Regions from separate parts of the Paraliobacillus sp. JSM ZJ581 genome, predicted to be linked through region 1. Evidence: riboswitches for the same ligand, from Rfam matches in the RefSeq annotation. Region 1 holds a riboswitch; the other holds the start of a gene.

Region 1 (7,842 bases):
GAAACGTCACCATCACATTCAATGTAAGAGATATGTCCACCATTACACAATTTATGAAAAGCCCCTTCTTTACGAATTTTATCAATCGCACGAATAGCGTAATAAACAGGAACATGGAAAGAGTTCGTGTAATAATCCCGCTCTGTTATACCAGGAAGGTTACCGAATTCCTTTTGATCACTTCTCGTGAATTTTCCGGATAATCCTTCTGCGGGTGTTGCAATAAGAGAAAAATTCAAATCATATTGATCGGCAGCTTGATCTGCGCGCTTTCTCATGTGAGAAACAATTTGATACCCTAATTCATACGCATCATCTGATTCTCCGTGATGTTCACCAGTTAGCGCTTTTAATGCTTCAGCTAATCCGATAAAGCCAATACTTAGTGTGCCGTGTTTTAATACGTCTGCTAGTTCGTCTTCAGCGGCCAACTTTTCACTGTCTTTCCACACCCCTTGGCTATATAAAAAAGAAAAGTGCTGTGCTTTTTTCTTTATCTGAAAAGCATACCGTTCCAATAATTGTTTAATCACTAGATCAATATAGTGGTCTAATTTATTGAAAAAACTAACAGTGTCATAAGAAGTCAATGCTATTTTCACAAGATTAATCGATGTAAATGATAAATTCCCACGCTTAATTCCATTTTCTACCCCGTGCCGATTGCCCATCACACGTGTACGACAACCCATGTAGGCAACTTCAGATTCTGTTGTACCATCATAATACTGCCCGTTGAAGGTAGAGTCTATGAAACTGAAATTCGGAAATAATCGTTCAGCAGTCGTCTCTAATGCTAGCTGATAGAGATCATAGTTTCGTTCGCCAGATTCAAAGTTGATTCCTTTTTTCATTTTAAAAATTTGAATTGGAAAAATAGGTGTTTCACCATTTCCTAGCCCTGCTTTTGTTGCAAGCAATAAGTTTTTTACAAATAAGCGACCTTCGTCTGAAGTATCAGTGCCGTAGTTAACTGAAACAAACGGTACTTGCCCACCGCCACGCGAATGCATAGAGTTACAGTTATGAACAAAAGCTTCACACGCTTGATACACGTCACGATCTGTTTCATTCCAAGCTGCTTCGTCAAGTGCTCGTTCGGTAAGTGTAGCTGCATAACGCTTGATGCGTTTTTTATGTTTTAAGAAAGTTTTATGTACATAAGGTGCAAGGTCTTTATCAAACATTGGATAGCTTTGTCCACCGTGCTGCATATTTTGGTTTGATTGAAAAATAATAGAGGCAAGTGCCATTGCGCTTAAAATATCATTCGGTTCCCGCATATAGCCATGACCAGTATTAAAGCCATCTTTTAATATTTCGCCCAATGGAATTTGACAACAAGTCGTTGTTCCAGTCGGCATAAAGTCAAGATCATGTGGATGAATAAAATTTTCTTCCATCGCTTGCGTGATGTCTGGACTTAACATGACTTTTTTGGCATAATGTTTAGATGCCTCAGATGCGAATTTGGACATTTGTCCCATTGGTGACTGACCATCGACATTCGCATTCTCTTGAATTAAATCTTGATTACTAGAATCAACAATTTGATCTATCGCTTCTAGTAAGTGATCCTCTGTCTCTTTTGTGAGCGTTGGCATGGTTAGCATAAAATCCACTCCTGTTTCAATATATTGTACGCATTACGCGATTCAGTTACTATATATAGTATACGATTGTTAGTTTAGCATGTGAAAAGAAGAAAAAACTGTGACATACATCACAGTTCATGATTAAAAAAAGCCATATAGTAAGTGGGACAAGGAAAAATCCTCCTCTTCTTTTTTTTTTTAAGGACCAACTACTCTCTGACACTTGGCTCTTATACTCAAGTATTATTCCCATCTTTCTATGCTTGTTGGTTTTCCTAACAAGAATCCTTGTGCATGTGTAACGCCAAGCGCTTTAGCGACTCGGTGTTCCTCTTCCGTTTCCACACCCTCCAATATCAATGTGATTCCATTTTCTTTACAATATTGTAGAAAGAAACGAATTAAATTTTGTTTCTTTTTTGATTGATCTAAACATTTAGAGAAAATCCGATCTAATTTAATATATTTTGCTTCGAAGTTGATCATCCTATCAAAATTTGCATACCCTTTGCCTACGTCGTCTAAAGCAAATATGTAACCTTGATTTTTGAGTGTTTTAATATGTTTCTTGAATAATGCTGGATCTTCAACAACCTCTGATTCGGAAATTTCTAAAACAATTTGATTTTTACTAATTTGGTTATCTATTAGCACACAGTTAAGAAAGGATTCAAAATCATCATTGACGATAGTAGAAGGGAAGACATTAATAAATAGAAGCGCTCTTTGCTTTTTAACTGCTGAAGAACAAAAAGTTATCACCGCTTTCTTAATTGATCTTGAGTCTAATTCGTATAAACGTTTTGCTTTTTTTGCCTCTTGAAACATGCACAATGGATTTGGGAATAAACTAGTACGTAAAAGTACTTCATAACCGATTTTCTCTTGCGTATTTGTGCTGAAAATAGGCTGGAAATAATGGTGGAATTTTTCTTTTTCAATCAGTGTATCAATTAACATGCACACAACTCCTTGTTAATCATACCTTTATGAATGAAAAAGGTGAACACTACTAATCTAGGAGGTTCACCTTTTCAATGGAGTTCTTCGGTAACTTGGCAATCATAGCATTAAAATATTTTATGCTTTAGACCCATAGCTTTGCGTCCTTACCTTTCGATAAGTTTGCCATTGTCGGTAAACAGGATATGTATTTTTTATATATTATATCAAAATTCTACAAAATTCCAATATTTTTCACAATAAATGTAATAGAGGAAAAAGTCATAATTTTAAATGGAGAGACGGTTGAGCAGAAGTTGATTCCTAAAAATAAGATAAAGGGTCTTTACTGTTGCCCGATCTCGGCTAGAATTTTCCTTCATGAATGAAGTCTTGTAATGGGTGACGAGTAGAAGGCATCTCACGTGCTTGTAATTCAGAAGATAATGTTGCTTTATTTCCTTGATATCCTAAAGCTACGACAGTATGCAGTTGATACTCATCAGGAATTTCTAACACTACACGTGCCTTTTCTTTATTGAATCCACCCATTGGATGGGTAATTAGCCCGTTTTCGAGCGCTTGCAATGCGAAAAAACCAAAAGCTATTCCTGTGTCAAATGTGTGTGAACTTCCTTTTTTCTTAGAAAGAAATAAAATTAGTACAGGTGCCTTTTCGGACCACACTCGGTTGCCATCCATAATAAACGAGTGGAAACGTTCGCGATCATCCTTTGTTCGTGCAATAATAAATCGCCAAGGCTGTAAATTCATACTAGAAGGTGCCCAACGAGCTGCTTCTAATGCACGAAATACTAAATCATCAGGAACATCTTTTTCAAGAAACGCTCTTGGTGACCAACGTTTCGTAAATTGCTCATGGATGGAAAAATCCGCTTTGCGATTGTGTTTAATAGTCATTCTAAAGTCCTCCTAATAAACAAGTTTATTTCCGCAATTATACATAAATTCAAACAAATAAGGAAGGGTGTGTCGCTTGTTCTATTGTAGTTTCTTGTAAATTCCGATGAAAGTTTGAGAAAATTCTGTCCAAAAAGATAGAACATTGTGATATAATTTCGTTTGTATGAGTTTAAATGATCGAGATGCTAACAATAAACATGCAGGGGGATCGACAGTATGGAAGAAACAATATCATTGAAAGAAATAATGGAGGTATTGAAGAAGCGTTTTGGTCTCATTTTCTTACTTATTATTGGAGCAGCACTTATTAGTGGGCTAGTCACCTACTTCTTCATTACACCCACCTATCAATCTAGTTCACAATTCATTGTGAATCAAAAATCAACAGAATCTGATCAAGTAGATTATAATGAAATCCGTTCTAATGTGGAAATTATTAATACATACAACGTAGTTATTCGTAGTCCACGAATTCTAGATGAAGTAATCAACGAACTAGATCTGACAATCTCAGCAGGTACTTTAAGAGAAAAAATTAATGTCGGTAGTGAGCAGAATTCCCAAGTGGTTACCGTGACTGCAACAGATCCAGACCCAGCAATTGCAGTAGCTATTGCAAATAAAACGGTTGAAATTTTCCAACAAGACATTGGCGATTTAATGAATGTAGACAATGTTAGTGTCCTATCTGAAGCGGAATTAGATGCCGACCCATCACCAGTCAACCCGAAACCGATGTTAAATATTGTAATTGCACTTGTAGTAGGCGCAATGGCAGGAGTAGGGCTAGCCTTTTTGTTAGAATATTTAGATAATACATTAAAAACAGAGCAAGACGTCGAACAAAAATTAGGACTTCCAGTAATAGGAGCAATCTCGCACATTAAAGAATCAGACTTATCATCTGTCCAGTATCAATCACCAAACATGAGAAAACGAGAAAGGGGAACGTTCAGTGGATAAAAGAAAGAAGCAAGCTAGAAATACAATGATGCGCCATTTAATCACAAAATTAAATCCGAAGTCCCCTATATCTGAGCAATATCGTACGATTAGAACGAATTTGCAATTTTCATCGATCGATGATGAAATGCAGAAAATATTAATTACATCTTCTGCTCCATCTGAAGGAAAGTCGTCAACCGTTGCAAATCTAGCAATCGTATTTGCGCAACAAGGGAAGAAAGTATTACTGGTTGATGGTGATATGCGCAAGCCAACTGTACATTACACGTTTCGAATCGATAATCGACGTGGGTTAAGCAGTGCCTTAGTTGGCGAGACAACTTTAGAGGAATCTATTAATAAAACTGATATAACCAATTTAGATATTTTAACTTGTGGACCAGTGCCGCCGAATCCTTCTGAATTACTAGCTTCAAAAGCAATGGAAGCTTTAGTGAATCGTGCTAGTGAATATTATGACATCATTCTATTTGACACCCCGCCAGTGCTGGCGGTAACGGATGCACAAATCTTAGCAAATGTATGTGATGGATCGATTCTAGTCCTTCGTAGTAAACAAACCGATTATGAAGCCGCACAAAAAGCACGGGATCTACTAAAGCCAGCACGTGCCAAGCTGTTAGGAGCTGTGCTGAACGACCGTGAAATGAAAAAAGGAAGAGACTACTATTACTATTATGGTAACTAGTCAAAGCTTTTACAGATCATATGAAAAAACACCGACATTCCATCAACATAGATTTCGGTGTTTTTTTCTATACTATTTTAAGCACACATCGACGTATTATAAGAAAAAACGCAAAAAATTACAGTATAAAAAAATTTTATCTTTAATTCAAGGGCAAGCAGTAATTGAATGGGAAGCGATTTTTACCAATCTAAATAATTTTTAGAGAAATAACACATAGCAATGACTTAAATAACTAGTTTTGATAGAGGAAAAACCATTACATATAATAAAAAGTACTGATAAAAGAATTAAATAAACATAGTTTTCTATTCGCTCAGTTATTTATTGTGTTATTTTATTTCTTCTTTTCCCTTTGTCAAGAAAACATCATAGTGGAAAGGCGTTTATCCATAGGTATATTGATCTATTTTCTTTTTTGTTATAATATGCATTGTCTATTTCTAAGTCTTTTAATTCCTGCTATAATAAAACTATTGTGTGTAACAAAGTTATTTGAAAAGGTTGTGCGTGTATGATTGACATTCATTCTCATATTCTACCAGGTATAGATGACGGAGCGAAACATTTGGAAGAAAGTGTTGCGATGGCACGTGCAGCAGTGTTAGAAGGAATTCATACAGTGATCGCCACGCCACATCATAAAAATGGCCGTTATGATAATACGAAAGAAATGATCCTACCATTAGTAGATCAATTGAATACTAGGTTACAACAAGAAGAAATTCCACTCACTGTTTTACCTGGGCAAGAGTCACGTATTTACGGAGAAATGATAGAGGATTGCGAAGAAGGAGTAATTCTTCCGTTGAATAAAAATACTCGATACGTATTTGTTGAATTACCTTCTAGTAATGTACCGCGATATGCAAAGAAGTTGTTGTTTGATATGCAGTTAAACGATCTTAAACCAATTATTGTTCACCCAGAACGAAATAAAGTAATTATGGAAGACCCTAGTATTCTATACGATTTCGTTCGAAATGGGGCATTAACTCAAATTACCGCAGCAAGCGTGACCGGTCATTTCGGTAAGAAAATTAAGAAATTCACTCAAGAATTAATCAAATTGAATTTGACACATTTCATTGCTTCAGATGCGCATAATACATCATCTCGTGGTTTTCGTATCCAAGAAGCAAGTCAAGTCATCCAAGATACGTTTGGTCATTCGATGTTATGTTATTTTATGGAAAATGCGCAATGCATGATAAATGATGACACGGTAATTGGTGACGAACCAATTAAACCAAAGCAGAAAAAAATATTAGGCTTGTTTTAAATCCTATACTTACGATAAGCTAGTAGTTGAAGTGTAATAGATGAAGAAGGAGAGAAGGACAAAATGAAGAAAGTCAGAAAGGCGATTATTCCAGCAGCAGGCTTGGGAACACGATTTTTACCAGCAACGAAAGCAATGCCAAAAGAAATGTTGCCAATCGTAGATAAACCAACGATTCAATACATTGTTGAGGAAGCAGTAGCTTCAGGAATTGAAGATATTATTATTGTCACCGGTAAAGGGAAGCGTGCGATTGAAGATCATTTTGATTTTGCACCAGAATTAGAACAAAATCTCCGTGAAAAAGGAAAAAATGATTTATTGCAAAAAGTAGAACAGTCAACTAAATTAGCGGATATTCATTATATTCGTCAAAAAGAACCAAAAGGATTAGGTCATGCCGTTTGGTGCGCGCGAAAGTTTATTGGTGACGAACCATTTGCTGTTTTACTTGGAGACGATATCGTACAAAGCGATGTCCCATGTTTGAAGCAGTTGATTAATCAATATGAAGAAACGGAATCATCAGTGATTGGTGTACAACAAGTACCTGAAGGCGAAACACATCGTTATGGTATTGTTGATCCTAGTGAGCAAAATGATCGTCGCTATCAAGTAAGTAATTTCGTAGAGAAACCTGCACAAGGTACAGCGCCGTCTAATCTTGCAATTATGGGTCGTTATGTATTCACACCGGAAATTTTCCGTTTTCTTGATCGCCAGCAAATTGGTGCAGGAGGCGAAATTCAATTAACTGACGCAATCCAAATGTTAAATGAGATTCAGAAAGTATATGCGTATGATTTCCACGGGCATCGCCATGATGTGGGAGAGAAGCTAGGTTTTATTAAAACGACGATAGAATTTGCTTTGCAAAATAAAGAAATTGGTGCAGAAGTAAGAGATGTATTAAAAGAGTTATTAGCAGAAGATAAAAAATAAAAAGACATAAGGGAGTGATGCAAATCTACTCCCTTGCTTTATTATGCTAATTCTACATAATAGAGCATAAGAAATAAAGCCAATACTATTATATTAGCTTGGTAAAGGAAGGGAGGAAAAATAATGTCCTATCGATCAAGAATGATGTTCCTTATGGCATTAGATTCATTGATTATAAGCTCAGCTGTCTTTCTTGCATCATGGATAGTATATCCTAGTATCTCTTCTGGATCAATTAATGTACTCATCATCAGTTCTATTTCATTATTATTGTTTCACCACCTATTTGCCATGAAATATAAGCTTTACCACAAAGTATGGTCTTATGCAAGCATTGGTGAATTAGTAGCCATCGTCAAAGCAATTAGTTTATCTATGTTAGCTACAGCTATCATTCAATTTCTTATTAATGATTTTACTATTTATAAACGTGCACTAATTGTGACTTGGCTATTACATATCTTCCTTATCGGTGGATCACGTTTTGTTTGGCGTATTTATCG
Region 2 (7,842 bases), on a different contig from region 1:
CGAATTATGTCACCGAAACAGAAAGATATGGTTGGTCGTTTGTTTTTTATCAATTTGTAGATATAGAAAAGGTAGAGTTAGTAGCACCAGCTCATCAATGGTGGTTACCCGTTAAGGATGCTTACTGGTACCAACCAGAAGGAAAAGGTTCTTCGATTGAAGAGCGTATGGATCATCCAGTAACACATGTGACATGGAATGATGCAATTGCTTATTGTCATTGGGCTGGGAAACGGTTACCAACAGAAGCGGAATGGGAATATGCTGCACGAGGTGGATTAGTTAAAAAAAGATATCCTTGGGGTGATGCGTTAACACCGAATGAAAAGCACCGATGCAACATTTGGCAGGGTAGTTTTCCTACTTATAATGCTACAAGCGATGGTTTTTTTGGTACTGCTCCAGTAGATACCTATCTGCCAAATGAGTATGGTTTGTATAATGTGGCAGGAAACGTATGGGAATGGTGTGCAGATTGGTTTGATGCGAAGTATGACTATAGTGAAATCATTGACCCCAAAGGGCCTCCTGTTGGGCAAATGCGTTCGATGCGAGGTGGCTCTTATCTTTGTCATCATTCATACTGTAATAGGTATCGAGTTGCTTCCCGTTCATCAAATACACCAGATAGCTCGTCAGGGAATGTAGGATTTAGATGTGTAGCTGATGTATAGTAACGAAAATAATCAAATCATACAAAGTCCTTCAATCAGTTGAAAGGAATAGTTTTTTAGGGGATGATCGCTATGTTTGTTTTATATTTTATGATTGGCTTATTTGCTACAACGCTCGGGGCTATAGCAGGTTTAGGTGGTGGTGTTATTATCAAGCCTGTATTAGATTTTTTTGGGCATTATGATTTGTCAACAATAGGTATTCTTTCTGCTGCTACTGTATTTTCGATGGCAGCTGTTTCGTTAATTAAGATGAGGAAAATGGATGTGACTATTGATAAGATAAATAGTGCACTTATTGCAGGTGGATCTATCTTAGGTGGTTTTATCGGGAAAGCTGTCTTTAACTACTTTGTCATGAGTCTTGGGATTTCAAAAGGTGTAGCGATTTTCCAATCTGTATTGCTTGCAGTATTGTTATTATTAATATTTATCTATTTTAAATATAAGCATGTTATGAGAAGATTCAATGTAAAAAACAGGGTTATTATTTTATTGATTGGCATTGTACTAGGGTTGCTATCCTCGTTTTTAGGTATTGGTGGAGGGCCATTAAATGTGGCTGTTTTAAGCCTTTTATTTTCAATGAATGCAAAAAATGCGACCTTTAATTCCATATTTATCATCTTTTTCTCGCAATTATCAGCGCTGATGTTAGCCGGAATGACAACAAATATTAGTGATTATGATTTAGTCATGTTACCTTATATGATTGCTGGTGGTATTATTGGCGGACTTGTTGGTACTAATTTTGTACATAAATTAACGAATAAGCAAATAGAAAAGATTTTTAATATAGCTATTTTAACTATTTTGTTTATTAATATGTATAATGTATTCTCTTATTAGTTATTGCAAAAGCATATAAAATGAAGCAAACAGTTACGTTCATTTGAACGTAACTGTTTGTTATAGATGCAATAAAATTATGCTAGTACTAATGTTCTTGTGAGTCGGTCACAGAATTTTTCACAACGTATTAGGTCTTCTTGTTGTGGCGTTAATTCGATTTTTAGTGTAACAGCTAAGTTGGTATGGACATATAACATGTCTCGGAATAAATCGACCGCTCCACAATAATAAGGGTAAAAACTATCACCAGTGCCGAATACACCTGTTGTGACATGCTTCATATCTTGTTCCTCAAACGCGATAAACAGATCTTCCATTTCTATTGGAAGGTCGCCATTGTCCCATGTATACGTCCCAATTGCAATAATATCATAGGTTGGAAGTGTATCATAGTCTAACTCGTCGATAGCAATAAAGTCTACATTAATGTGCTGTTTTTGCATACCGTGGTAGATCTGTCTTGCAAGATCTTCCGTATTACCAGTTACTGATGTATAAATAATGGCAGCTTTCATTGCCAATAGCCTCCCTTATAATTCATCAAAACCATTAGAAGAAGAAACTTTTGTATACGTACGAGATTTTTGCTCGAAAAAGTCTGATTTTGTTTCATTTAACATTTCGTCGCTGAACACGTGTATCCAAGCCATTGGATTCTCACGTTCTTCATAATAATTATCTAAACCAATTTGGCGCAGACGCTTGTTTGCAAGGTATTCCACATAGCCATGGAATTCATCAAGGTCGATGCCATCGATGTCTTTTAGAATATAATTAGCCCATTCCTTTTCATTTTGGACAGCTTTATCAATCGTTTGATAGGCATATTGAATATTCTCTTCTGTATTTAATTCAGGATTCTCTGTTAACAATATACGGATAAACTGTGAAATGAAATACGCATGTTGCATTTCATCACGCTGAATATAGCTAATCATTGTACTTGTTTTTAACATTTTTTGTTGGCGTGCCAAGTGATAGAAGAAAGCAAAACCAGCATAAAAATAAATGCCTTCTAAGTTAATAGAATTAACCGCTAATTCAAATAATCGTTGCGGTGTTGGTTTTTCACGAAAAGCATCATAGCTATCTAGGATTAATTGATTTCGCTTACGAACAATTGGATCATCTTTCGCTTGATCAAAACGCTCATTTTGTTCTCTTAATGGTACAAGAGAACTTAGAATATATGAATAAGATTCATTATGAACAGCTTCTTGCTGAGAAATAACTGCAAAGATCGCTTTAAAGCTTGAATCTGTCACATAGTCCATCACGTGAGACATTGTCGGTGTTTGTAGACTATCTAATGAAGCAAGCTGTGTGTTAATGCGCAAGAAAACATCTTTTTCGGTCTCTGAAAGATTATCCCATTGTTTAATGTCATCTTGCATATTAATTTCTTGTGCTTTCCAAAAATTCGATAATAATGTTTGATATAGATCATACATTTGCGGATAAGCAATATCATTCCAGTTTAAGAGACCAGAAGATTGTCCATTAATTATTCCGGTAGATTTGTTCGGATAAGTAGGGTTAAGTAATTTTATTTTCGTCAACGGTTGATCAGTTTGTACCATGTTATATTTGCCTCCTGTAAGAATAAGGGGAGGAGCTGTTGAGTGAACAACTCCTTGTCCCTTTCATTATTAACTATGACAAGCTTCACACTCATCAATTTCTGTTTGAGAAGTACTTCGGACATAATAAGTAGTTTTCAAACCATGTTCCCAAGCAGACAGATGTAAATGCAATAGATCTTTTGCTTTGATATCATGACGCACGTACAGATTAAAGCTAATTCCTTGGTCAACGTGACGTTGTCTAGCTGCATTTTGCTTAATGCTCCAGGTCTGGTCTAGCTCATGACGTGCACGACGATAGTAATTATAAGTGACATGGTCTAAGTCAGGTGCAGTAACTTTGAATTTGAAATTTTTCTTTTCTTCAGCGAATTCAACCGCATATAATGGGTCAATTCCATCCGTTGAGCCGCCAATTTTTGCTGTGGAAGAGTTTGGTGCAACGGCCATTAACCAGCCATTACGAATTCCATTTGTGGCGACATCTGCTTTTAATGACTGCCAACGCTCGCTATTATAACCTTTTCGCTCAAAGTAACGTCCTGTTTCCCACTCAGAGCCAGCGAATGCACGATAAGTACCTTTTTCTTTTGCTAATTCCATTGACGCTTGGATCGTATAATAAGCAATATCTTCGTACACTTTATCGGCAAACTGAACAGCTTCATCAGATTCCCAATGAATATGTTCTAATGCAAGAAGGTGATGCCACCCGAAAGTACCGAGTCCAACAGCGCGATATTTCTTATTCGTTACTTGTGCTTGTCCGACACTAATTGTATTTAAGTCTATAACATTATCAAGCATACGTACTTGAATACGAATTAGACGTTCTAATACATCAGCACGTACTGCATTTGGCAGATTGATAGAAGATAAGTTACATACAACGAACTCACCCGGTTTACGTACGATGACAATATTTTCATCCTCATCTTGATATTCACGTACAATCGTTGTTGTTGACATGTTTTGGGCGATTTCTGTACATAGATTACTACAATAAATTGATGTTCTACCTACACCACGTCCATGTTTATTAGGATTTTGACGATTTACTTCGTCACGATAGAACATGTAAGGTGTACCTGTTTCTAATTGTGCGACCATAATACGTGCCATTACATCCATTGCCCGATATGTTTTTCTTGGTAGTAACGGATGATTGACAGCTTCTTTATATTTTTCAGTAAAGTATTTGTTATCTGTTTCATCATAAAAATCTTCTAGACCAAGCGCATTCCCGTTTTCGTCTTTCCAACCCATTATTTGTTTTACTTGATGTGGACAGAATGTGTGCCACTCGCCAATACTTTTTCCGCTCTCATCAGTTACTTTTAATTGCTCCATGAAAAAGTCAGGAATAGAAACACCGGTGAAAATATCGTGCGCTTTACGTCTTTCATCACCATTATTTGTTTTTAAATCTAGGAACCCACTCATAATATCTTTATGGAAAACATCAAGATAAATAGCAACTGCTCCTTGACGTTGTCCTAATTGATCTACACTTACAGCAGTATCGTTTAGTAAGCGAATCCAAGGAACAACACCTGAAGAGTTACCTTTGAATTTCTTAATATCAGATCCTAATGCGCGAACTTTACCGTAGTAAATACCAATTCCGCCGCCATCTTTACTTAATCTAGCAATGTCCCAGTTATTTAAATAGATTCCATCTAATGAATCATCAACCGTATCAATAAAACAAGAGGATAATTGGCCATAGCTTTTACCAGCATTTGAAAGTGTTGGTGTAGCTACTGTCATATATAAATTGCTCAAAGCCCAATATGCTTCTTTAATTAAATCAAGGCGTTTCTCAGCAGCTTCCTGTTTCATGAGTGTCATCGCGATAATCATAAACCTTTCTTGTGGCAACTCATATAAATGACGATCATGGTCGCGAGCTAAATAACGATCTGCTAATAGGAACAAACCGATGTAGTTAAATAATTGATCACGTTCTGGAATAATTTCTTGTTCTAACGTATCAATTTCTTCTTTTGTATACGTTTCTAAAATAGCTTTGTCATAGATGCCTTTATCTGTTAGAGACAATAGTAGGTTATATAGATTTCCGTACTTATTATTTGTATCGTAACTACGATTTCGAGCTGCTTCTTGATAGATTTGCTCTAAATAGAAGTGTGCTGCTACAAAAGTCCAATTAGGTTGATCCATTGAAATCCGATTTAGCGCATAAAAAAGCGCCTCTTGATTCGGATCTTTAGAGGTGGTTGCTATGTTTCGAATTTGTTCTTCGATGTGAGTAATATCCATATCGTATTTGTTAGATAGTTGAGAGAGTTGCTTCAACACACGCTGGATATCATTGTCCATTACCATTGTCATTATAAATATCCTCCTGTACAAAATAATAATATGTATGAATGTTTATAGAAGCTTTGATGTTGAGTTCTTGCCATTCTACATTAAAAATACAATATATAGGCGGATTCCGTTCGAAAACACCTATATATTGTATGATAACGTAATTTATTAAATTAAGCAATTGTAAAATATATATTTTTTAGTTTGAAAAGTATATATACATTATGGCAATATTAACTGTAAAATGGTATAGGAAGAAACTACTATAATTTAAAAATACCTTTAAATAATATTGAGTAATTAGTTATTTTTAACTATAATATAATTAGCATATGTTAACGTACAAATGAATAGGAAAAGGGCAAACTTATTGAAAGATAAGGACGCAAAGCTACGGGTCTGTTGTTATCAAACGATGATCGCCGAGCTACCGAAAAGAAATGAATCACTCACGTAAGCAGAATAACGTTTCTAAATTACGTAAAAAGTTCACCATTCTTTTGGTGAGCTTTTTTTTAATGATAAAAGAGAGGAGAAATGTCATGAAACAATTGAAGCTGAAACGAAAGAAAATATCAAAAACGAAAACCAAAACGAAGAGGAGGGAATGGATAAACAAATTGAGTGACTTACCACTTATCGGTATGAGAAGTAAATCAATTGGCGGTAAATTTGGAACCGCTTTCTTTTTTGTTCTATTATTATTAGCAATTTCTTTAGGATTTATTATAAAATCAGTTGTCACTGTTGAAAATGAGGTCAATGCATTAGAAAGAAGGGGAAGTAGAGCAATTGCTATTACGGAGATTGGATCAGAGATAAGAGCTAAATCAATGTCTGCACTTAGTTATTCACAAAATGGAAGTAATGTATACATAGATGAGTATAAAGAAGATCAAGAAAAGGTAAAAGAATTGTTAAGTACTATCCAAAAAAACGTGGATACCGATCAACAAAAATCATTAATGGAAAGTATAAACACATTTAATGATAGAATAGACGAATTATTTTTGGAGGAGATTGCTGGTAAATATGAAGCTGAAAGTAATTTATTTGCATTTTATACAAAACAGTTTAGTGACTTAACAAATGAGTCACTATCATATTTAGAAATGTTGAGAAATACGGTAAATGATGAGAGAGAAGAAGCTGTTAGTAATGTAATCGATAGTCAAAATTCTGTTTTAATTACATTAACTATGTCTATGTTCCTTTCTATTGTAATTGGTATTATCATGATAATCTTTTTAAGTCGGCATGTATCTAAGCATTTGGGTAAAGTAGTTGAGATGAGTAATAATATTGCTAATGGAGATTTAACAACCGATTCCCTGGATTATCAAGCAAAAGATGAAATAAGTAGACTAGGAGAATCAATGAATGTGATGCAAGAAAATATTAAGCATATTGTTCAACGAATTAATAAAACAGCAGATACAGTGAGTAAACAAAGTGAAGCTTTAACTCAATCGTCCAGTGAAGTGAAAAATGGTTCTGAACAGATTGCGGCGACAATGGAAGAGTTGGCCTCAGGTACTGAAACACAAGCTAGTCATGCTGGAGATCTTGCACATGCAATGGAGAATTTTACTTCGAAAATAACAGAAGCTAGTCATAATGGTAAAAAGGTAAGCCAAACAACGATGGAAGTAGGAACGGAAACAGAAACTGGATATAAATTGATGGAAGAATCAATAAAACAAATGGGTAATGTTGACACTATTGTAAAACAAGCAGTAGAGAAAGTGCGTGGGCTAGATATCCAGTCAAGGGAGATTACTAAACTCATTTCCGTGATTAAAGATATAGCTGAGCAAACCAATTTACTTTCCTTAAATGCAGCAATAGAAGCAGCTAGAGCGGGAGAACAGGGGAAAGGATTTGCTGTTGTAGCTGATGAAGTTCGTAAGTTATCTGAACAAGTGAGTGACTCTGTTAAGGATATTACGACAATTGCAGCAAACATCCAAAAAGAATCGTCTGTTGTATCTACAACATTAGAAGAAGGGTATCAAGAAGTAGCGCGCGGTAAGGAGCAAATAAGTAATACAGGAGCTTCCTTCAATTCAATAAAAGATGCGATTGAAACAGTAACACTAAATGTACAGCAAATGACAGATGGCCTAACTAAAATGACAGTAGATAGTGAGCAAATGAATACATCTATTCATGAAATTGCTTCTATATCAGAGCAATCAGCAGCAGGTGTGGAAGAGACGACGGCATCGGCAGAAGAAACAACAAGTGCGATGGAAGAGATAACGACCGGATCTAGTCAGTTAGCTTTATCAGCAGAAGAACTGAATAACTTAGTAAGAAAATTTAAATACTAAAAAGGTTCTACGTCAAATCACGTTGGTGAGTCAGAATAGTCAACTGAATTATTTTATGTTCGCGTC

What was found. Region 1 has a riboswitch for cyclic di-GMP ahead of ACH6CY_RS14165 (EAL domain-containing protein). Riboswitches for the same ligand answer to the same signal wherever they lie in the genome.
Region 2: it holds a riboswitch for cyclic di-GMP, as region 1 does, so the genes downstream of both, ACH6CY_RS15270 (methyl-accepting chemotaxis protein) here and ACH6CY_RS14165 (EAL domain-containing protein) in region 1, are expected to answer to the same signal.

The regions. Positions count from the first base shown of each region.
Region 1 covers NZ_JBISEP010000034.1:4,990-12,831, forward strand. The annotation lists gene ACH6CY_RS14160 (anaerobic ribonucleoside triphosphate reductase) at 1-1,604, opposite strand, end outside; gene ACH6CY_RS14165 (EAL domain-containing protein) at 1,839-2,555, opposite strand; cyclic di-GMP riboswitch class I at 2,642-2,735, opposite strand; gene ACH6CY_RS14170 (nitroreductase family protein) at 2,904-3,458, opposite strand; gene ACH6CY_RS14175 (YveK family protein) at 3,678-4,424, shown strand; gene ACH6CY_RS14180 (CpsD/CapB family tyrosine-protein kinase) at 4,417-5,115, shown strand; gene ACH6CY_RS14185 (tyrosine-protein phosphatase) at 5,630-6,397, shown strand; gene galU (UTP--glucose-1-phosphate uridylyltransferase GalU) at 6,461-7,339, shown strand; gene ACH6CY_RS14195 (polysaccharide biosynthesis protein) at 7,463-7,842, shown strand, end outside.
Region 2 covers NZ_JBISEP010000046.1:3,671-11,512, forward strand. The annotation lists gene ACH6CY_RS15245 (formylglycine-generating enzyme family protein) at 1-674, shown strand, start outside; gene ACH6CY_RS15250 (TSUP family transporter) at 747-1,523, shown strand; gene ACH6CY_RS15255 (flavodoxin domain-containing protein) at 1,601-2,041, opposite strand; gene ACH6CY_RS15260 (ribonucleotide-diphosphate reductase subunit beta) at 2,057-3,106, opposite strand; gene ACH6CY_RS15265 (ribonucleoside-diphosphate reductase subunit alpha) at 3,176-5,464, opposite strand; cyclic di-GMP riboswitch class I at 5,794-5,878, shown strand; gene ACH6CY_RS15270 (methyl-accepting chemotaxis protein) at 5,986-7,776, shown strand.